Regions from separate parts of the Neptuniibacter sp. 2_MG-2023 genome, predicted to be linked through region 1. Evidence: predicted binding sites of a transcription regulator. Region 1 holds the regulator's gene; each other region holds the start of a gene.
What was found. Region 1 encodes PhoB, which activates phosphate uptake and scavenging genes when phosphate is short. Its sites were predicted from a motif close to TGTCATANNNNTGTCANA; they were not measured.

Region 1 (7,495 bases):
TAACGGATTAAATCGCAGACAACTTTATGGCCTCTGGAACACAAAAAAACGCCCCTTTCAGCGCAGCTAAACTGCGAGCATTTGTGCAATTAATGCGTATAAATAAACCAATAGGCAGCTATCTCCTTCTGTGGCCAGCTTACTGGGCCCTATGGATGGCAGCAGAAGGTATGCCAGCATACGACATCCTCATTATCTTCACACTTGGGGTTTTTCTTACCCGCTCAGCAGGCTGCGTAATTAATGATTATGCAGATCGCAAGATAGATGGCCATGTTAAACGTACCGCCATGCGACCTATCCCTTCCGGCCTAGTTAGCTCAAAGGAAGCCTTAATTCTCTTTACCATCCTAATGTTGGCCGCATTTGTACTCGTACTCTTTACCAATATAGAAACCATTATTTTATCTTTAGGTGGTTTAGCATTAGCCGTCTGCTACCCTTTTATGAAGCGCTACACTCACCTACCCCAAGTGGTTTTGGGCGCTGCGTTTTCTTGGGCTATTCCTATGGCTTTTACCGCCGTGACTGAAAGTGTACCTGTTTATGCGTGGTTAATTTATATAGCCAATGTTTTATGGACTATCGCCTATGACACTATGTATGCCATGGTCGATAAAGATGATGATCTACGTATAGGTGTTAAATCAACCGCCATACTATTTGGCGATGCAGATAAAGTAATTATAGGGATTCTCCAGCTAACAACACTGATCACTCTTGCCTTAGTTGGTCAACAAATTCACTTAGATTGGCCCTACTATCTCGGTTTAATCTGCGCCGCAGGCTTCTTTATTTATCAACAGTTCCTTATCCGTAATCGCGAACGTGATCTATGCTTCAAAGCGTTTTTAAATAATCATTATGCAGGTTTAGTGATTTTTATTGGCGTAGCAAGCCATTATTTCTTAGCACAATCGGATCTTTTTAAGCTATAACTTAGTAATTCAATGCAGTTTGTAATATTTGTGTAACAGTATTGTCTTCTAATAGCCCCGTCGATAAATTGAAATATAAAGGGCAATAACACCATGTCTGACTCTAAAAGCGTACTTATCGTAGATGATGAGGCGCCCATTCGCGAAATGATCGCAGTTGCACTAGAAATGGCTGGATACAACTGTTTAGAAGCGGAGAACGCTAATGAGGCGCACAGCCTGATCGTAGACGATAAACCAGATATGGTCTTATTGGATTGGATGATGCCCGGCACTAGCGGTATTGAGTTCGCCCGCCGTTTACGCAAAGATGAAACGACTGCCGATATCCCTATTATTATGCTAACCGCTAAAGGTGATGAGGATTACAAGATCAAAGGGCTGGAAGCGGGTGTAGATGATTACATCACTAAGCCATTCTCTCCTCGCGAACTCGTAGCGCGTTTAAAAGCGGTACTTCGTCGTACAACACCTAAAGGGATTGAAGAACCGGTAAGCGTCGATGGCCTTACACTTGATCCTATCTCCCATCGCGTAACCTCAGAACAAGATCCTATTGATCTAGGACCTACAGAGTTTCGTCTATTACAATTTTTTATGACACACCAAGATCGCGCATACTCCCGTAGCCAGCTGTTAGATATGGTTTGGGGAGGCAATGTATATGTCGAAGAGCGTACGGTGGATGTGCATATCCGTCGTCTACGTAAAGCCCTTGGCGCTCGACATGATTATCTGGTACAAACAGTGCGCGGCACAGGCTATAGGTTTTCTGCTAACGTTGCCTAACATTTTTTTCATCGTTTTTATTAGGGTTTAATATGCAAAAAAATCGCCACTCAATGTTGACCAGTCTAATGGTAGTGAGTGGTGCTTCTTTTATAGTCGGGCTGATCATTGGCTATCCAAGTTGGACGATCTGTTTGGGCCTTATCGGCTGGGCCCTACTGCAAATCCGCCAATTTAATAAATTGATGGATTGGTTCCACAAAAACGATGATCAGATTGAACCCCCTGAAACTACAGGCCATTGGGGAGAGTTATTTGATGAGTTATCCCGCCTACAACGTAGCCAACGTTCAAGAGAAACACTGCTGCGGAATATCATTGCACGCTTTCAAGATTCTACTTCAGCGCTGCAAGATGCCATTATAATTATCGATCAAAACAACAACCTTGAGTGGTGGAACAAATCCGCTAACCGGCTACTTGGTTTGAATGACCAAGCCGACCAAGGCAAGCCTGTTATGAATCTACTTCGCGATCCCCGCTTTGTACGTTACTACAAACGCGGACAATACAGCGATCCAATTACGCTACCTTCACCGGCACATTCTGATCTAAAAATTCAATATCAGATCACCCGCTTTGGTGAGGCTGACCGCTTACTCGTCGCCCGTGATGTCTCTCGTATTATGCGCTTGGAACAGACCCGACAGGACTTTGTCGCCAACGCCTCCCATGAGCTTAGAACCCCTTTAACGGTTATTCGCGGTTATTTAGAAACCTTCTTAGACCAAGAGTTACCAAGGCCACTCATTCGTGGCTTAAGCTCAATGCAACAACAAGCTCGTCGTATGGAAAACTTAGTTTCTGACCTGCTTCTACTATCCAGACTTGAGGCTAGCCACCAGATCTCTGATGAGCAACCGATCCAAATTCATAGTGTGATTCAACATATTATGGAGGGAGCAGAACAGCTTGCTCTTGAAAAAGGTCATAAATTCAACTTAGATATTGATCCATTACATGACCTTTCAGGCCAAGAGATAGAACTACATAGTGCGTTCTCTAATTTAATTTATAATGCCGTACGCTATACGCCTGCAGGCGGTACCATTAAGATCAGCTGGTGGGTCGATAAACAAGGGGGGCATTTCGCAGTAAAAGACAATGGCCCCGGTATAGAATCTATCCATTTACCACGTCTCACCGAGCGCTTCTATCGAGTCGATGAAAGCCGTTCATCAGCGAGTGGGGGTACAGGGTTAGGGCTAGCTATCGTAAAACATGTTTTAGCACGTCACCACGGCCAGCTCACCATTAAGAGTAAAGTAGGTAAAGGCAGCACATTTACCTGTCACTTCCCAACAGAAATTATCACTGCCCGTTTAGAACCTGAAGATAACGCTTATGAAGAGCAAAAACTGATTGGTTTTAAGCAGGACCCAGCTGAAGATAACCAAACTACAAACTAAGCGTTAACACTTAGATGTAGTTTGGTAATGCCTTAGCGCTCTAATTTTTTCTGATTAAGATCAATCTCAACAGACGCATGAGCTTCTACCCAGTAGATAGTTGCCCCAACAACGGCGGCAGGCATCAAAATCAAGTTTACTATCGGGATCATCATCCCAAGCTGAATTAACCCCCCAAAACCAATCGATGTAAGTCGATCCGATTTCAGCATCAACTTCATATTTTTAAAGCTGACCTTATTGTTATCCATTGGATAATCACAGTATTGAATCGCCATCATCCAAGCGCCAAACAGCAACCACAAAAATGGCGCAATAATATTAATCACAGGGATAAACGACAGCACTAACAAAAATAATACCCGAGGCAGGTAATAAGCCAGTTTAGATAACTCGCGCGCAATAGATCGCGGAATAAGTGCAACCACCGCTTTCCATCCCTCATCAGTAATCACATCGCCTCTTAGACGCTTCTCAACCTTCTCAGACAGGAAACCATTAAAAGGAGCCGCAATGATGTTCGCAACTATAGTAAAGCTGTAGTAAACCATAACAAAGACTAATACAGCCATTACCGGCCAGAGAAGGTAGTGTAGAAACGATAGCCACTCCCAGTCGGGTAGAAAAGCTGAAATCATTTTATCAACCCAGCCACCAAACTGGCTAAATAATAGCCAAATCGCACCAATAAAAAGCACTATATTCGTTAAAAGGGGAACTAGCACAAAGGGCCGAATTTGTGGATCAGGTAGCATCTGCAATCCTCGCAGTAGATACCCAGCACCTCGAATAGGATTTCCTTTCATAATCGCCTTTATTAAATCAGAAAATTAATTATACGGATGGCCACTGCGACAACCATCATCGTCAAACCAACACGATTCACATTAAATTCGCGCTTAGTCATATTGATCGTTGGCTTCCAAAACTCGATCAGTGACTTGTAATCTTTAGTTCTACCGGCATACATTGCTAAAGAAACAAGATAAACCAACAACCCACCCCAAAACAAAAACTGCTCTATTATTGCCAGATACATTACTCTCGCCTTTACTTGTTGCTATCAAAGAGGAACTCGTTATCATTTTATCAGTCCCTAAAGATAGCTAGCCTACCAAAAAACAGTGTTCTCGGCTGCCCTGTATAGGTTATATAACTTACTTTTTGGTAAGGGTTACTTATTCAGCCGTTGGAGTTGTAAATGAAAGCAATACAGATCAGTCAATTTGGATCTAATGAAGCCTTATCCTACACAGAATTAGCAGAACCCAAGCTTAACTCTGGGGAAGTTTTAATAAAAAACCAAGCAGCGGGCGTTAATCCGATTGATTGGAAAACTTGTGGCGGCGGCGGTGCAGCGCCATTTATCGGCGATCTACCTTTTGTCCCTGGTTGGGAGTTTGCAGGTACAGTTGAGAAAATCGCAAGTGATGTGACAACATTCTCTGTAGGTGACGCCGTTTTTGGGTTTATTCGGTTTCCTGAGCGCGCAGGCTGCTTTGCTGAATATATTGCAGCACCTGCCGATCAAATCAGCTTACGACCTACAGAACTTCCTGTTCACGCTGCGGCGGGCTTAGGCTTAGCCGGCCTAACGGCTTGGCAAGCTCTGTTTGATAAAGGGAATCTACAAGCATCACAACAAGTTGTCATCTTAGCCGGTGCTGGGGGTGTAGGTCATTTAGCCATTCAGTTAGCCCACTGGGCTGGCGCAAAAGTCATTACAACCGCCTCAAGTACAAATCACGATTTCCTGAAATCCCTTGGCGCTGATGTAGTCATCGATTATCACACGCAGAAGATTACTGACCATGTAGAAAATGTTGATCTGGTAATTGACTGTATGGGCGGAGACGTGGGTATTGAAGCCTTAGCTTGCGTAAAAACTGGCGGTACTTTAGTTACATTGCCTTCAGTAACCAAAGATGAAGTAATCGCTGCTGGCAACGCAGCTGGAGTTAAGGTGGAGCCTATACGTGTCGAACCTAACAGCGAGCAACTCGATAAACTGGCAGGCTTATATGTAGATAAAAAACTGGAGTTGAAGTTAGCAAACACCTACCCATTAGAAGACCTAGGACAAGCCTTTGATGAAAGCCGAACAGGTAAAGTAAAAGGGAAACTAGTCTTAACTATCTAATTCATCAAAGTGGATAACCAACTTAGGGGCTAACACTTAGCCCCTGATACATCGCTGTTACTTTATCCATACTTTGTGTGATTTTTTCTGCAGAGCGCATAATTAGCGGTAATAACGCTTTATTCACATCCATATCAGAGAGATCTTTAAAACGCTTAAAGTCTTTCTGTATTTTATTTAGCTCACTTTTTATCTGATCACTGTTTAACTTACTACTCTCTAATGCATCCCTATTTTGTTCAAACAACTGTAAGGACTCAATAAAGGGCTCAGAGTAACGGTCGTTAAAACCCCAGGCACGTAATGCATAATGGCTACTAACCCGCTGAGATAACATACGCACAAACCCGGCTGTACTGATAAGGTTTCCATATGCACTCTCAGTTTTAGCATTAACCTCAGCAGTGACCAACATCCACTCTTTCAGAAGCAGTTCCGTTTGCGCACGTACATTCTCAACGTTCTCCTTTGTTGGTTCTTGTTCGTACAACGGCTTTACAACGTTCCAATGTTCCGACACTTTCCTAAATGCGTCACCGACCGTATCTGTTGTATTGTAAGAAAGCGATGGGTCAGAAGCATGCTTATTAACATAGTTAAGTATCTCTTTTTCTGCGGCCTCGTACTCAACGATTGCTGCGTTAAGATCCTGCTCAGCCTTTCTCGCACGTACAGACATACCCACTAAAATATAGTTTTTGAGCATCTCTTGGCTAAGTCTATTTTGATTTGAGGATGAGTTAATAAGTGCTTCAACAGATGTTATTTCAGCAGAAACCACTGTGCTCATAAATAACAAACTCAATATTAAATATTGAAATCCCTTCATAAAAGCAATCCCCTTATCAGGTACAAACTTCAGCCAATAGGTCATCGATCTGATCCAGTAACTGGTTTTCAGACCAAGGTTTTGTTAAATATGCAGAGACACCAGCTTCAGCGGCTTCCTGTCTATGCTTTTCAGTAGAACGAGAAGTAATCATTATTACCGGAATATGCGCAGTTTCATTACGATTTCGAATCACTGTTGCTAACTCAACCCCACCCATTCTCGGCATCTCCATATCGGTGATAACCATATCCGGCTGACGCTTACGCATCTGGTTCAATGCATCTAGGCCATCGATCGCGGTCATAACCTCATAACCAGTATCTTTCAATAGTGTCTCAATCGTTTTACGCGCACTAAGAGAATCATCCACTATTAAGATTCTTGGCAACTCTAACTCCGCCTCAATCTCAACCATTAATGGCTGTTCATTGAACACTGAGCGTTTATAACGAATACGGCCTGGAAGATCGACAATCGGAGCCGCCTGCCCATTTGCCAAGATCGTTAATCCTGGTAAACCAGGTAGATCTGGAAGGTAATCACTCATCTGTTTAAACGCGAGTTCACGATGTGCGATAACTTCTTTCACTAAAACAGCAACCCGTTCACCTTGCGCCATATTCACAATCAAAACAGGATGAATAGCCTCAGCTTCTAGGTAGTTGTAACCGCGCTCATCAAGAAGATGCTCAAGCATATAAACGGGATAATCATCCCCTCCATACTGAAACATAAGCTCATCACCCTGATGATTAAATTTACCATCTAGTGAGATCAAGCTCTGCTCGATACCAGGACCAGCAAGGGCAAAAACCTGCTTACCGCAACGAACCAATAATGTACGGATCATCAAAGAGCTGGCAGGCATAGCTAAATGAAGCTCTGTACCTTCTCGGCTGTGAGAAGAAATATCTAAGGTGCCCTGTAAACGTAGGATCTGCTGATAGACCACATCCATGCCAATACCACGGCCCGACAACTGACTAATCTCTCCACGGGTAGAAAAACCAGGGATCAAAATCAAACGATTAATCTCATCATCGGTGAGCTCTAAGCCCGCCTCAATCAGCTCTTTTTCTTCAGCAACCGCTAACACGCGCTGCGTATTAATCCCATCACCATCATCCCTGCACTTCACATCAATCATGGCATCTTGGAGTGAGAATGTGAGCGTAACGCAACCCTCTTCAGGCTTCCCTCTTTGGGCTCGTAAACGAGGGGTTTCAATACCGTGATCAACAGCATTACGAATGATATGTAGTAATGGATCCGCTAACTGGTTCAAGATATAGCTATCAACCAGTGTATCTTCACCTTGGATTATAAGGTTGGCTTTTTTATCGGTTGCACGGCACGCCTGACGTAATATCCGCTGCAAACGGGAGGT
Region 2 (7,495 bases), on a different contig from region 1:
TGAGCAAGAGGGGCATCGTGTCGAGTTTTCTGAACCTAACAATGCTGAATCGAATTTAGAATATAAAGGTGTTGTGTTTAATGAGATGAAAGGGGCGATGAGCTCGCCGGTTTCACGTTTATGGCAATCAGTGACAAAATACCTATTTCCAACCACGACCTATCATCATAACAGTGGGGGAGAGCCGGAAAGTATCCCTGATCTTACTTATGATGAACTGCTAGCATTCTATAAAACCCATTACCATCCGAGTAATGCGGTTATCATGACCTTTGGTGATATTCCAGCTGCGGATCTACAGGCTGTTATTGAAGATAAGGCGCTCTCTCGGTTTGAAAAACTAGATGAGACGATTGAGATACATGATGAAAAACGTTATTTCTCACCCTTACGTGTAGAAGAGGGGTATGAGTTAGATCAAGAGGATACAACAGGTAAAACGCATCATGTTCTGGCTTGGTTATTAGGTCAGTCCAATGACTTGGAAGCGCAGCTGAAAGCGCATCTTATGTCTCGAGTGCTTTTAGATAACAGCGCTTCTCCTTTGCGCTTTGCTCTAGAAACAACGGATCTGGGCAGTGCCCCTTCACCCTTATGCGGTTTAGAAGACTCTAATCGTGAAATGAGTTTTATGTGTGGTCTAGAAGGCAGTGAGCCGCAAGATGCAGATGCGTTTGAAGCTTTAGTCTTAAATGTATTAGCTGAAGTTGCAGAGAACGGCGTGCCGATCGCAATGTTGGAAGCTCAGTTGCATCAGTTGGAGCTTCATCAAAGAGAGATTAATGGTGATGGCTATCCTTATGGTATGAGCTTGTTAATGGCTTCTTTAGGCGCAGCTATCAATCGTGGTGATCCAATCGCTTTACTTAATCTTGATCCAGTTTTAGATAAGCTTCGTGAAGAGATTAAAGATCCTAATTTCATTAAAGGAATGGTTAAAGATCTATTAGATAATCCGCACCGTGTACGTTTAACCTTGCGCCCTGATAATCAATTGGCTGTGAAACGAGATTCGGCTGAAAAAGCGCAGCTTAATAAGATTAAAGCGAGCCTAAGTGAGGCTGAAAAACAGCAAATTATTGATCGTGCTGCTGCCCTTGAAGCAAGACAGAATCATGAAGATGATGAGTCTATTTTGCCTAAAGTTACATTAGCGGATGTGCCTGATGATATGTCAGTGCCTGAACCGACAGATGTAGCCTCTAAATTACCTTATGTGCGCTTTGATAGAGCAACGAACGGGTTAGTTTATCAACAGGTGATTATTCAACTTCCTGCGTTAGATCAGGAGGAGCAGCATCTATTACCTTTATATAGCCATCTACTTACAGAGCTAGGTTGTGGTGAACGTAGCTATCAAGAAAACCAGCAATATCAAACAGAAGTAACGGGTGGCATTCATGCTTTTGCTTCTGTGCGAGGTATGCCTGATGACGAACAAAATGTGAACGGCTATTTTACCTTATCAGGTAAAGCGCTTGTTTCTAAACAGACGCAGCTGACTGATCTTCTGAAAGAGACTTTAGCTTGCGCTCGGTTTGATGAGTTAGCACGTATTAAAGAGGTTGTATCACAGCAGCGAACACGAAAAGAACAAGGCATTACCGGCCATGGACATGCTTTAGCGATGATGGCTGCTACCTCTAAAATGAGTCCTGCTGCGGCGCTTGCCCAAGCAACAAAAGGACTTGAGTCTATACTTTTTTACAAGACCCTAGATGATGACTTAAAACAGGAGTCTGCACTTAAGTCTCTTGCTGAACGTTTAGGGCAGCTACATCAAAAAATTGCACAAGCACCTAAGCAGTTTTTGATGGTGGCTGAGGAGGAGCATCAAAACCAGCTGCAAGACTATTTAGAAAGTAGCTGGCAGTCATTAGCTGATAAACCTACTGGGCTGTTTAGTTTGCCAGCCTTGAGAGAGAAGGTTAAGCAGGCCTGGGTGACGAGTACACAAGTTAGCTTTTGTGCAAAAGCTTTTACTACAGTGCCCGTTGAGCACCCCGATGCCGCTGCGTTGACTGTGCTAGGTGATTTTTTACGCAATGGCTTTTTACATAGAGCTATTCGTGAGCGAGGTGGTGCTTATGGTTCGGGTGCAGGTCAGGATTCAGGAGATGCTGCTTTTAGGTTTTTCTCATACCGTGATCCTCGTTTAAGCGAAACCTTGGATGATTTTGATGCTTCAATAAAATGGCTGTTAGAAAGTGATCACGATGAGCAGAGACTGGAAGAAGCGATTCTAGGTGTGGTTAGTTCTATCGATAAGCCTGGTTCTCCAGCCGGAGAAGCTAAGCAGGCCTACCATAGTAGTTTGTTTGGTCGTACGCCAGAACAGCGTCGTAAAGTGCGCTCACGCATATTACAGGTGACTATTGATGATCTGAAACGTGTTGCAGAAACCTATTTACTTGATGCTGAAGCAAGTATAGCGGTTGTTACTAGCCAAGCTCAGGCAGATACGCTTGGATCTGACTTTGAGATCATCGAGGTTTAACGGCGCGGCGTAAGTGCCATATTGATAAATTAAGTGGCTGACGCTCGTTAAGTGATTACATTACCTACAGCCCCTAAATACAGGGGCTTTTTTGTTTGGCCATATATATGTCTACCAATCCGCTTTATCGTGGAGCGCTACTGATTATCCTATCGGAGTTTTTTTTAGTGCTCTCAGGGATGCTCATTAAACAATTAAGTGGTGAGTTACCAACCGAAGTAATTGTCCTTGCGCGTAACCTTTTTGCATTGTTACTTTTACTTCCTTGGTTATATAGTGTCGGTCTACGTCGCATTTATACTCAAAATGTACATTTACATTTTGCCCGTGCAGCAGTCGGCGTTACCGCAATGATGTGTTTGTATTATGCATGGGGAAATTTACCTTTGGCCGAAGCTGCCCTTATCAAACAAACCGCGCCTTTCTTTGTGCCTTTGATTGCTTTTTTCTGGCTAAGGGAGCGTATTGGTAACAGGGTTAAAATTGCCATTTTTATTGGTTTTTGCGGTGTCTTTCTTATTTTAAATCCTACCGACCAAACGATTAATATCGCTGTGTTAATTGCCCTGTTTGGTGCCATGTTAGGCGCATTGGCAAAAGTGATTGTCCGCCGGATGAGTATCAGTGAATCTCCGCAGCAGGTTGTTTTCTATTTTGCATTTTTTAGTACAGTGTTGGCGTTTGTTCCTGCGATACTTAATTGGGTAACGCCCTCATTGGCCGCTTGTGGGTGGCTCCTTTGTGTTGCTCTAACCTCAACCATTGCCCAGTTATTATTGAGTAAAGGCTACGGATTAGCGCCCGCTGGTCAGTTAGGGCCTTATACATACTCATCGGTTGTGTTCGCAGCTCTCTTTGGTTGGCTGTTTTGGCAAGAGGTGCTTGATCTAAATAGCATTATTGGTGTCGTTTTAATTATTAGCGCAGGTGTTCTTTCAGCTGTTTCTCGCAAAAATAAACAATCAAAAGCGGATAATTGAACAGAGAATGCTCAATTTTTTTGAAGAGATTAATTATTTTATCTAGATGTAAATAAAGTGCTTGTAATCCTCTGTGGGAGTGGTACTACTGTAAGTGTAGAGGGGATGTTGAAAAGCAGTTTAATTGAGTCCCCTAATAGCAACATTGCATTAAGGATTTACATATGAACATTAAAATCACTCACCGCAATGCTAAAGTTTCTGACAATATGAAAGATAAAGTAGAAGCGTGGCTAAACAACAGTCAGGAGCGTTATGAAGTTATTACTAGCGCCCATGTTATTTTGGAAAAAAATGATCGAGAGGAGTTAGCAGAAGCGACTATTCATATTGCGGGCAAAGATATATTTGCTAAAGCGAGCGCTGATAATTTATATGCAGCACTTGATACTCTAGCGGATAAAATTGATCGCCAGCTAGATAAAATTCATCAGAAAAATGTTAACAAGAAAGGTGTGCAGAAACCTGCAACAGAGTCTGCTGACGCCGAAACTTTTGATGAAGATTATGATGAAGAAGAGATGACACTCGTTCAATAAGATCAGTTATCTAGAGAGAATGCCCAGCTTAAGCTGGGCATTTTTGTATCTAGATCTAAATTTAAAGTGCTTAGAAAATCCTTTATTGTATTCCCTAGCTATTGTGACTTTGTAAGCTTTATATAAGGGCTTAATTTTGAAATCCACACATAGTTATTTATGAAGGTGTTTTGCCGTGAATTCAATCTCGTCTGATATTAAAGTGTTAAGTGTAAAAGCAGATGAATGGGATATTGTTTATCCTATGTGGGAACATTTAATCTGTGAACTACCGAGTTATCACTTCAATCCCTTTGGCAAACCGCTATTGGATGAACAGAGAGTCCATCTTAAAAGCACATTACAAGGGTGTTTAGCTAAAGATGAGGCCGAAGTGTGCGTTGCTGTTAATAAAAATAATGAAATATGCGGCACGATAGCCGTTATTCAAAACACGCAGCGGGGATATGATCAACCAGAGAGCGGGGTTCTTTTTAATCTTTGGGTTAATCCTCTCATGCGCCGCCATCAAATTGGTACCGCCTTGGTTAAGTACGCAAAGGAGTGGTTGCTGGCACAGGGAGCGACCTCTGTGCAAGTTGGTTGGCATCCTGATAATAGTATCGCTGCTTCTTTTTGGCTCAAGCAGGGATTTCGTCAGTATGAATGTATTGCGGCCACTTTTTTGAATTGAGCAGCACTAATTTGTGAGACTCTAGGTAAATAAGCTTATGTATATACATTGGTATGCTTTGCGAATGCAAGTTATGGGCTATGTATATCAGCTGTGTGTGTGAAATCAAAAAAAATCATTTTTTTGTCAATTAATTGCCAAATTGTCACAAAACTGTAATTACTCAGCGTAACAAATCCGTCATAATTCGCGCGCCTGAGCATTTTGTTTTTTCTGCTCAAAAATGTTTTTTCGACTCATTAGGGTGCGTTGTATGGTCTCCACCAATAATCCATTTTTGCAGATGTTTGCGCGTTCGCCGTTCAAACCTATGCAGGAACACATCGCTAAAGCGCAAGAATGTGCGATAGAGCTAATTCCTTTTTTTGAAGCTGTAATGGCTGATGATTGGGAAGAGGCTAAAAAAATTCAAAGAAAGATCGCCATACTTGAAGGCGATGCTGATGCAATGAAAAAAGAGATTCGCCAGAATCTACCGAAAAGCATTTTCCTACCGGTGCCTCGCACAGATCTATTAGAAGTTTTAAGAATGCAGGACAAGATTGCTAATAGGGCTAAAGATATCTCAGGCCTAATGCTTGGCCGAGAAATGTCTGTTCCTGCAATTATACAGTCGGATATGACGGAGTATGTTCGAGTTGCGCTTGAAACATCAGATCAGGCACTAACAGCACTTAATGAACTTGATGAACTGGTCAATAGCGGTTTTGGTGGCCATGAAATCAATGTGATTGAGAAGATGTTAGATCAATTAGATGCGTTGGAGCACCGTACTGATGAGCACGAGAGAGATATTCGTGCAAAGTTATTCAGTGTTGAGAAAGAGTTACCGCCAATTGATGTCATGTTTTTATATCAGGTGATTACTTTGATAGGTGATCTAGCTGATCGTGCTCAACAAGTCGGTAGCCGCTTGCAGCTACTCGTCGCTCGTTAATTCGGTAGGTTATTAGAATGGAAATTATTGCTCAGTACGGCGACATAATCGTTATTCTTGCATGCGTATTTGGTTTCTTTATGGCTTGGGGTGTTGGTGCAAATGATGTTGCCAATGCAATGGGTACTTCGGTAGGTTCAAGGGCGTTAACACTTAAACAAGCGATTATGATCGCGATTATGTTTGAGTTTTTGGGTGCTTATTTAGCCGGTGGCGCCGTTACGGCAACAATTCGTAAAGGTATTATCGACCCAGGTCTATTAGCAGGAACACCCGAGTTACTGGTGTTTGGTATGCTTTCAGCGCTTTTAGCTGCGGGTATCTGGTTACTGGTTGCAACGCATTTTGGCTGGCCCGTTTCCACAACCCATTCGATTGTAGGTGCCATCGTTGGTTTTGCTGCAGTGGGTATCTCTGTTGATGCGGTTAACTGGGGTAAGGTCACTAAGATTGTCGCAAGTTGGGTTGTTTCACCGGTTACCGCGGGTTTGATTGCCTTCTTCCTGTTTAGGAGTGTGCAACGCTTAGTTCTAGATACAAAAGATCCTTTTACAAATGCTAAAAAATATATCCCTTTTTATACTTTCCTAGTCGGATTTATGGTCTCTATGGTGACCTTCACTAAAGGCCTGAAACATGTAGGGCTTGATTTTAGTTGGACTGAGAGCGCGCTGGCATCATTAGGTATTGGGGTTGTCGTGATGTTAATCGGCATACAGATGCAGAAAAACATTCAACCTGACCCAGAAGCTGATCGTGACCATCACTTTGCGAGTGTTGAGAAGCTGTTTGGTATTTTGATGATGTTTACGGCCTGTGCTATGGCATTTGCTCATGGTTCTAATGATGTTGCCAATGCGGTTGGTCCTTTGGCTGCGGTCGTTGGGGTTGTTGCTGCAGGGGGGGAGGTGGCACAGAAAACGGCCATGCCTGTATGGATCTTGCTATTGGGTGGTGCAGGTATTGTTGCAGGGCTAATTATGTATGGCCATAAGGTTATTGCAACAGTCGGTAGTAATATCACTGAATTAACGCCAAGTCGTGGTTTTGCTGCCACTCTAGCAGCTGCAACAACCGTTGTATTCGCTTCAGGTACGGGATTGCCTATCTCAACTACGCATACTTTAGTAGGGGCCGTTTTAGGTGTTGGTTTAGCGCGAGGTATGGCCGCGTTAAATATGCGGATTGTAGGTACGATCTTTGTGTCTTGGGTTGTCACACTTCCCGCAGGCGCTGCTTTGGCTATTATGTTCTTCTTTATGTTTAAAGGTATATTTAGCTAAAGGTATAACCAGATTTAATAAAGCCCTGTAACTTAGTCGCTACAGGGCTTTTTTTGCTTAAGGTTTGAAAAAAAAGATCACAAAAAGATCATATTAATGTAAAATTTGTGCCCAATTTTTTCTTTGGCTAGACCCAAAGTCCAACCAGTAATATTCGGAAAAACGATGCATACAGTTGAGAAGATCGGCGGAACTTCAATGAGCCGCTTTGAGGAGTTGATGGACACTATTCTGGTGGGCAAACGCACAGCACCAGGGGAACTGTATAACCGAATTTTTGTTGTGTCTGCGTATGGAGGGATTACCAATTACCTTCTAGAGCATAAAAAAACAGGTGAACCTGGGGTTTATGCACGGTTCGCTAATGCTGAGTCTGAACAAGCTTGGGTTGATGAGCTAAATAAAGTTCAAGCGCGTATGGAAGAGATTAATGCTGAACTTTTTACCGATGCAGAGTTTGAGCGTAATGCCGCTGATAGCTTTGTAATCGAGCGTCTTAATGATGTTCGTGATTGTATGAAAAGCTTACATCACTTGTGTACCTATGGGCATTTTCAGTTAGAAGAACACTTGATGAAAGTGCGTG
Region 3 (7,495 bases), on a different contig from region 1:
TAGCAAGCGGTCCATACACGATATAACTGTGACCTGTAACCCAACCTACATCAGCAGTACACCAGTAGATGTCACCTTCTTTATAATCAAAGGCATACTCATGCGTCATAGACGCGTAAACCATGTAGCCGCCGGTTGTATGCTCAAGACCTTTTGGCGCACCCGTTGAACCGGATGTGTAAAGGATAAACATTGGCGCTTCCGCTTCCATCTCTTCAGGAGCGCAATCTGCAGAAGCATCGGCTACAAGATCTTCATACCAAACATCAACCTTGTCATTCCAAGCAACGTCTTTATCAACACGGTTAACAACGATTACGCTCTCAACACGCTCTTTCGCTGCTTCATGCTCTAACGCTTTATCAACATTAGCTTTAAGCGGTACAGATTTACCTGCACGTAGGGAGTAGTTTGAAGTAACAACGACTTTGGAATCTGCACCTTCGATACGCGCAGCTAATGCTTCCGGCGAGAAACCACCAAATACGATTGAATGCACTGCACCAATACGTGTACATGCCAGCATCGCAACAGCAGCTTCAGGGATCATTGGCATGTAAAGAGTTACAACATCGCCTTTTTTAACGCCACGCGCTTTAAGCGCATTTGAGAACTTACAAACACGTTCATGTAGTTGACGGTAAGTAATATTCTCAGACTCACTTGGGTCATCTCCTTCCCAAATGATAGCAACCTGATCACCGCGAGTTTCTAGATGACGATCAAGGCAGTTGTATGAGGCATTTAACGTACCATCTTCGAACCAACGGATATCAACATTATGTGGATCAAAAGATGTGTTTTTAACTTTAGTATATGGTTTGAACCAATCTAGGCGTTTACCTGCTTCACCCCAGAATGTGTCTGGATCATTCACAGACTGATCGTACATTGCTAGATATTTATCATTATCAATGTGCGCCTGTGCCGCTATCTCCGGACGAACTGGATATATTTTTTCACTCATCGTGATGCCCTTAGCTTGATTGTTGTAATTATCAAATACCCTCAGATCGTCTATGTTTTTGGTATTTTTTTATTATCAGACGCAAACGAGGTTAAATATCTGTCCTAGGTTTATACAGAAGGGAGAGCAATACCCTGAATTAGACCTTGGTATATCCGAGCTAAGACCTTAGTCTCAGAAATCCAGCAACCTACTAATTTATAAGGACTTTTTTATTATCACTCAATTCTTCAACGACCGAGCAATTTATCCAAATCTAAGCCTAGCTCACGCATTTTTGCTAATTTATAACGCAACGTTCGGGGACTTATCCCTAAATTTTCAGCGGCATCCTTGCGGCTTCCATGAGTAGCTTTCAACGCATCGATAATTAATTGGAATTCATGTTGACGCATACCTTCGCCCAACTGACCCACCAAATCTTCATCATCTAATTCGGTCTCTACTTCCGATATTTCCGCCTGGGGAATGTCAGCAGGATTAAGCATAAGATCAGCCATTCGAATCTCAGCCCCCCCTTGCAGAATCAAAGCACGCTGAACCACATTATCTAACTCCCTAACATTACCCGGCCAAGTATGCTCAACTAGCGCATTAACAACTTCAGAGGACAAACCAACAGGGGAACGCTGCATCTTTTGACAATACTTGCTAAATAAAAGCTCTGCTAAAGGCACTATATCCGCTGGCCGCTCTCTCAAGGGTCGCCATTGAAGAGGAAACACATTTAAACGGTAATAAAGATCTTCTCGAAACTTACCCTCAGAAACATAAGTTTCAAGCTTGCGGTTAGTCGTAGCAATCACACGGACATTGAGTGATATCACTTTACGCCCACCGATACGCTCAACTTCTTGCTCCTGCAAAACGCGTAACAGTTTTGCCTGTAAACCTAAATCCATTTCCGACACTTCATCTAACAGCAAAGTTCCCCCATCAGCTTGTTCAAACTTACCGGGAGAGCTGGTATATGCTCCAGTGAACGCCCCTTTTTCATGCCCAAATAGCGTAGCTTCCAACATATTTTCAGGGATAGCTGCGCAATTGATGGCAATAAACGGTTTATCCGCTCGTGAGGAGTGGTTATGAATATATTGGGCTAAAACCTCTTTACCCGTTCCTGATTCACCAGAGATAAGCACTGTAGAATCTGAAGCAGCCACCCGTCTCGCCAATTGAAGTAATTGCTTACTACTACTCTCTTCGGCAATGGGCTGTTGTGCTTCTGGTGCTACAACAGCGCCCGAGGCAAAACGACGTACCGCAGAAATAAGGGCTTCAGAATCAAAAGGTTTCATTAAATAATCAACAGCACCTGCCTTAATCGCCTCAACCGCTTTGCTCACTTGGCCAAATGCAGTGATTAACATAACAGGTAGCCCTGGATGCAACTTCCGAATCTCATCTAAAAGCTGATGACCATCCATACCGGGCATATTCACATCAGTAACAACCATATCGACCTGATGTTTGGCGAGTAACGCTAAGGCCTCTTCAGCATCAGGCGCCTCAATATAAGAGAAACCCGCTAGCTCTAACGTATCGCAAAGCGCTTCTCGTAACTCATTGTCATCTTCAACAATCATTATCTTATTAGGCATATTGTATATCGCTCAAGCTTAGAGTTATTTGGTTGATAGGCACGGCAATACTATAGTAGCAACAGTGCCCTCCCCCAGAGTGGAGCGTATTAAAAATTCACCATGATGAGCATGAGCAACCACCTGAGCCACAGCTAAACCCAACCCTGTACCATGGGACTTAGTTGTATAAAAAGGCTCTAGCGCACGCTTTACCTGCTCCGGCGCCATACCTTGCCCTTGATCAATAATCTGCAGGGCTATGCGGCCCGCGTCATCCGTAAAACGTATAGTTAATTCGCACCCTTTACCACTTGCCTGCAGCGCGTTTTCAACCAAGTTAATACATACACCTAATAGTGCATCTTTATTACATTGAAACTCATAGTTAGGGACATCATTGATACAATCACAATCAGCATCATAGCTGACTAGAGGAAGGTCGAGCATATCCTCTAACTCCCGCATAAATGAGGAAGAAGAGATCAGATCATCCAACCGCATCTCTCCCCGTGCAAAAATCAGCATATCTCGCACTTGCTGCTCAAGGTTGGTTAAGCGAGATTTAGCTTTACGTGCAAACTTCTGTCGCTGTTCAACCAAAAGATCTGGGCGCATTAGGTGATCAACATACAGTAACGCAGCAGATAGCGGCGTCCGAATCTGATGCGCCAATGAGGCCATCATACGACCCATTTCAGATAACCGTTGATAATGGGAAACACGTCCTTGCAACAACCGTGTTTCGGTTTGGTCTGTCAGTAACACTAACTGGCCCGGCTCACTATCCATCGCACGGGTCATCAAACTTACACGGCGACCATCTTTTAAAGAAACTTCATGGCCATCATCGCCACGAGGTGCAAAACTGCGGTTAATAATGTCAAACCACAACTGCCCGATCAGAGGGGTGCCCAAAAAGTTTTCCGCTGCAGGATTGGCTTCAGCCACTTTGCCTGCGCCATTAATAAGGACAACACCAGCCGGCAAAATCGACAGTAAATTTTGAAAGCGGTCACTAAGCCCAATATTTTTATCTTCATTTTTTTGACGTTGAAGAGATTCATTTACTAGAGATTCTTGCGCCTGACTTAAGGCAGCTTCTAATTCCGTAATACGGGCTTTATAGCGTTCGATATCATTCATATTACTTACGTTGCATCCCATATTTACGCATTTTTTCTACTAAGGTCGTTCGCCTAATTTTTAACAACTCAGCGGCTCTAGCAACAACACCATCATGTACTGCCAATGATTGCTCAATTAAGCTCCGCTCAATAGCTTCTAAATGAGCCTTAAGATCCAGCCCCTCTTCAGGCAGATGGTCTAAATGAGTGACAGAAGCTATAGCGCCAGTAACAGAGGATGATTCCAACAGCTCTTCCGTATTCGCATAACGCGCTGGATCAGGTTCTTCAACATGCTGAAAACGGGCCGGCAACTCAGAAACACCAACAACGCCATTAGGAAAAAGAATTGCTAGCCGCTCAGCAAGATTGGACAGCTCTCTCACATTACCAGGCCAAGGATGGGCCTTTAAGGACTCTAGAGCGCTCATTTGAAATCTGACAGAGTCAAAACCTTGTTTTTTTAATCGGCCCAATAACTCATCCAGTAACAGAGGAATATCTTCGGTTCGCTCTCGTAATGGCGGCATCTCAATTGGGAAAACATTGAGGCGATAATAAAGATCCTCTCTAAAGGTCCCTTCTTCAATCATCTCTTCAAGGTTTTTATGCGTTGCGGCGATAACACGTATATCCGCTTCAAGTGTTTTAGTGCCACCGATACGCTCAAACTTTCGCTCTTGAAGCACACGTAATAGTTTTACCTGCATAGATAAAGGCATATCACCTACTTCATCAAGAAAAAGCGTCCCCCCTTGAGCCAGCTCAAAACGACCTGAACGACTAGAAACCGCACCCGTAAAAGCTCCCCGTTCGTGACCAAACAACTCACTTTCAAGCAAATCTGCAGGAATAGCTCCACAGTTAATCGGCACGAATGGGCCATTTTTACGTACAGAATAATCATGCAGGTTCCGAGCAACCACCTCTTTACCAGTACCCGACTCTCCTGTAATTAAGACATTGACATCACGTCCCGTTACTTGAGACATAGCCTGTCGCACCAGCCTCATAGGCCGACTACTACCGACTAAACTTGAAAACAGCTCTGAAGGAGGATTATTCGCATCCCCTGCCCCCTGAGGCGGCCGAGAATAAAGTTGAGCTTTATGTAATTGATCGAGTAACTCTTGATAACTAAAGGGCACATTTAACTGCCCTGTCACACCACTTTTCAGATCATCAGGCAGCTCAGCGACTTCAGACCATTCATCTAAAGTAACAACAGCAGCATCAGGTGTTTTTTGCTGTAAATTGCGTAGCAGCTTTTCAAGGGATATAGGTAATTCACTTTGTCCAAGCAACACTAAAGAGACTTTATCACCTTTGAGTGTTTGGTCATCTGACTGCAACCAATCAACAAATCCATAGAATTTGAAAGGCCGACCTAAGAAGGAAAGCGCAGCGGAGATCAACTCTCTGCGACTTAGATCATCATCAATAATTAATAGTTTTGGCTGCGCAGTCATTCCTGCTTATCTCTACCTGATTTGAGTAGAACCAATAGTGGCAACCATAGCACGGAATGTCAATTAAATGACAGAGCTTAAAAACAGGAAAAGGAACGCCTATATTTTGACGCCTATTCACATATATTCTTTACGTATATATAAAGTATCCCCTGTCACAAACGCCGTATCAAAACGATTAGTAGCTAGTAGCTCATCCCCTGCTTTTTTCGGGCCATCACCAAATGCCCAAAGGTAGTCATCAATGGCAATCCACCCTCCCACATCAACATAAGGCTCCCAGAGCCCAATATCACGGGAGACTTCGTCATAATGATGATTGCCATCCACATGTAAGAAAGCAATCCCAGCATCACCTCGGGTGCTCTCAGGAGTATTCACCCGTTGATGGTAATCGTTAATCGCTTCAGCAGACGTCTTTTTGAAAAAAGTAACATTATTCAAAATACCAATCGATGATAAAAATACCCTGAAAATTTGTTCGCTATCTATATCACCAATCTGGTTATCTAATACCGATGCCCTTCCTCCTTGAGGCTTTACCAATATCTCATCCCAAGGGTCGACACAAAATAATGAGCTTTGCGTATACCGATTAGCCAACCAACCTAAAGCAAATGAAGAACGTCCATATAATGAACCAATTTCAACCCAGTCCCCTTGAGGTATTAAGGGCGTAATTGCTACAAGTGCCTCTAGCTTTGTTGCATCAGATTGCCCGGGAATAGCAAAATAAAACTTATATAACGAAGACAGTTCAGCCTCCGTAAGCACCGGCGCATTGTCTACTTCACTTTTAGACACATCCAAGGAAAATGAAACAGCACGCGCCCATTGGACAGCCGGGCTTAAGCGCTCCCATTCTTTCTTAAACGGGAATTCAGAACACATAATTAGATTTATATTTAAATCTGACTGCTGCAAATAATTATTAATTAATCCCCAGACACCCGCATGAGATGTATAAAAATGCGTCACATTTTGCTCACTAATTACTTTCCTAAACTCAGTTAGGAAATCGCTCGCAGTTATAAACGGTAACGGTACGAATTCATCCACTTCAGAATAGGAAGTTAGGATAGAGCTACTCCCTAAAATTCTAATTCCAAAACTACGTAACAGAGAATAAGATTCAAAATTTTCTTCAGACTCCACCGGAAAAATCAATAATGTAGACTTCACTAGCACTCCACGTTAGATAAAATACATTCTAAATCAGACCGTTCTATATCCGCTCGACTCAAGAGCACTTGATTACACTCAAGCTCATCAACCACCCGCTTTAATTGCCGTGACCCTAAATTGCAAGTACGAGAGAAAAAACCCCAGACAGCGAGTTTCTCTGTAAAGTAAGCACCCAGCGATTTATCAGCCAGACCTAATTTCTGCTTTAATATCAGGATTTTATTGTCATAACGACCAGAACTCTCAAGGTAGCGAAGCCAACCGGGCAATACGAATGCTAAGCTTTCCCCGTGGTTCATCGTCGCTTCAACTGCCACTTGATGAGCACAAAAGTGCAGTAACCAAGCAACATCTTTACCTAACGAGAAGAGGTAAGACATAGAAAGACTAGACGTTAGCATCATCTCAGAGCGGGTATCATAATTTTTATCTATAGATAAAAACTGTTTATCTTCCTCTATAAAATAAGAGAAAGTTCCTAAAAGCATATGGTCTACTACAGAAACATGGTCAGTAAAAGAGAAATATTGTTCTAGAAGATGAGACAGAATATCTATGTAATTATTACGTAATGTGTCGCTATTTAGCGTGTATGAATGTTCAGGGTTGCAGCAAGAGAAGCGCGGCCTTGTCGATAAATTAGCCAACCCAACCTTTACCTTCTCGGCTTTATTATCCAAAACAAACCCGCCATTTACCTCCGAGCCAGTCCCTAGCGTCGTTAAAATGACGCCCACAGCAATAGCAGGCTTAGGAAATGCAGCACGAGAGTTTTTGTAAAGCCAGATATTTTCATAGTTATTGGCCACACTCAACGCGATAGCTTTAGCGCTATCAATAACCGATCCCCCACCAATCGCTAGTACAAGCCCTACATCAACACTTTTTAACTGCTCGACACATGAGTCAATAAAACCAGTATCTGGATTTTCTGGACAATTACGTAGCTCAACAATAGGGTCCCTAAGCACTGCTAAAACTTCATCATATAAACCACTTTTTCTACAACTACCTTGCCCTGAGACGATAGCGACGGTGCCGGCATTATATTCAGCGACTAAATCAGCAAGCGCGGAAAGAGCCTGCCGACCAAACACTAAACGCGTTGGAAGTGAATACTGAAAATCTTTTATACGCTCCATTTATCTAAAATCACACGGCATATAA

Region 2: the regulator PhoB is predicted to act here: its motif matches at 4,833-4,850, upstream of Q4486_RS13540 (TIGR00153 family protein).
Region 3: the regulator PhoB is predicted to act here: its motif matches at 5,199-5,216, upstream of Q4486_RS10295 (sigma-54 dependent transcriptional regulator).

What each region holds. Positions count from the first base shown of each region.
Region 1 is NZ_JAUOQC010000006.1:48,597-56,091, forward strand. It holds gene ubiA (4-hydroxybenzoate octaprenyltransferase) at 27-938, shown strand; gene phoB (phosphate regulon transcriptional regulator PhoB) at 1,032-1,727, shown strand; gene phoR (phosphate regulon sensor histidine kinase PhoR) at 1,760-3,136, shown strand; gene cysZ (sulfate transporter CysZ) at 3,169-3,942, opposite strand; gene Q4486_RS07575 (hypothetical protein) at 3,954-4,175, opposite strand; gene Q4486_RS07580 (NADP-dependent oxidoreductase) at 4,338-5,276, shown strand; gene Q4486_RS07585 (hypothetical protein) at 5,299-6,150, opposite strand; gene Q4486_RS07590 (response regulator) at 6,122-7,495, opposite strand, start outside.
Region 2 is NZ_JAUOQC010000015.1:40,910-48,404, forward strand. It holds gene Q4486_RS13520 (insulinase family protein) at 1-2,497, shown strand, start outside; gene Q4486_RS13525 (DMT family transporter) at 2,605-3,477, shown strand; gene raiA (ribosome-associated translation inhibitor RaiA) at 3,642-4,016, shown strand; gene Q4486_RS13535 (GNAT family N-acetyltransferase) at 4,192-4,689, shown strand; gene Q4486_RS13540 (TIGR00153 family protein) at 4,943-5,626, shown strand; gene Q4486_RS13545 (inorganic phosphate transporter) at 5,644-6,909, shown strand; gene Q4486_RS13550 (aspartate kinase) at 7,075-7,495, shown strand, end outside.
Region 3 is NZ_JAUOQC010000009.1:100,862-108,356, reverse strand. It holds gene acs (acetate--CoA ligase) at 1-967, opposite strand, end outside; gene Q4486_RS10305 (sigma-54 dependent transcriptional regulator) at 1,198-2,568, opposite strand; gene Q4486_RS10300 (PAS domain-containing sensor histidine kinase) at 2,593-3,693, opposite strand; gene Q4486_RS10295 (sigma-54 dependent transcriptional regulator) at 3,695-5,143, opposite strand; gene Q4486_RS10290 (class I SAM-dependent methyltransferase) at 5,261-6,325, opposite strand; gene Q4486_RS10285 (iron-containing alcohol dehydrogenase) at 6,325-7,470, opposite strand; gene Q4486_RS10280 (FkbM family methyltransferase) at 7,481-7,495, opposite strand, start outside.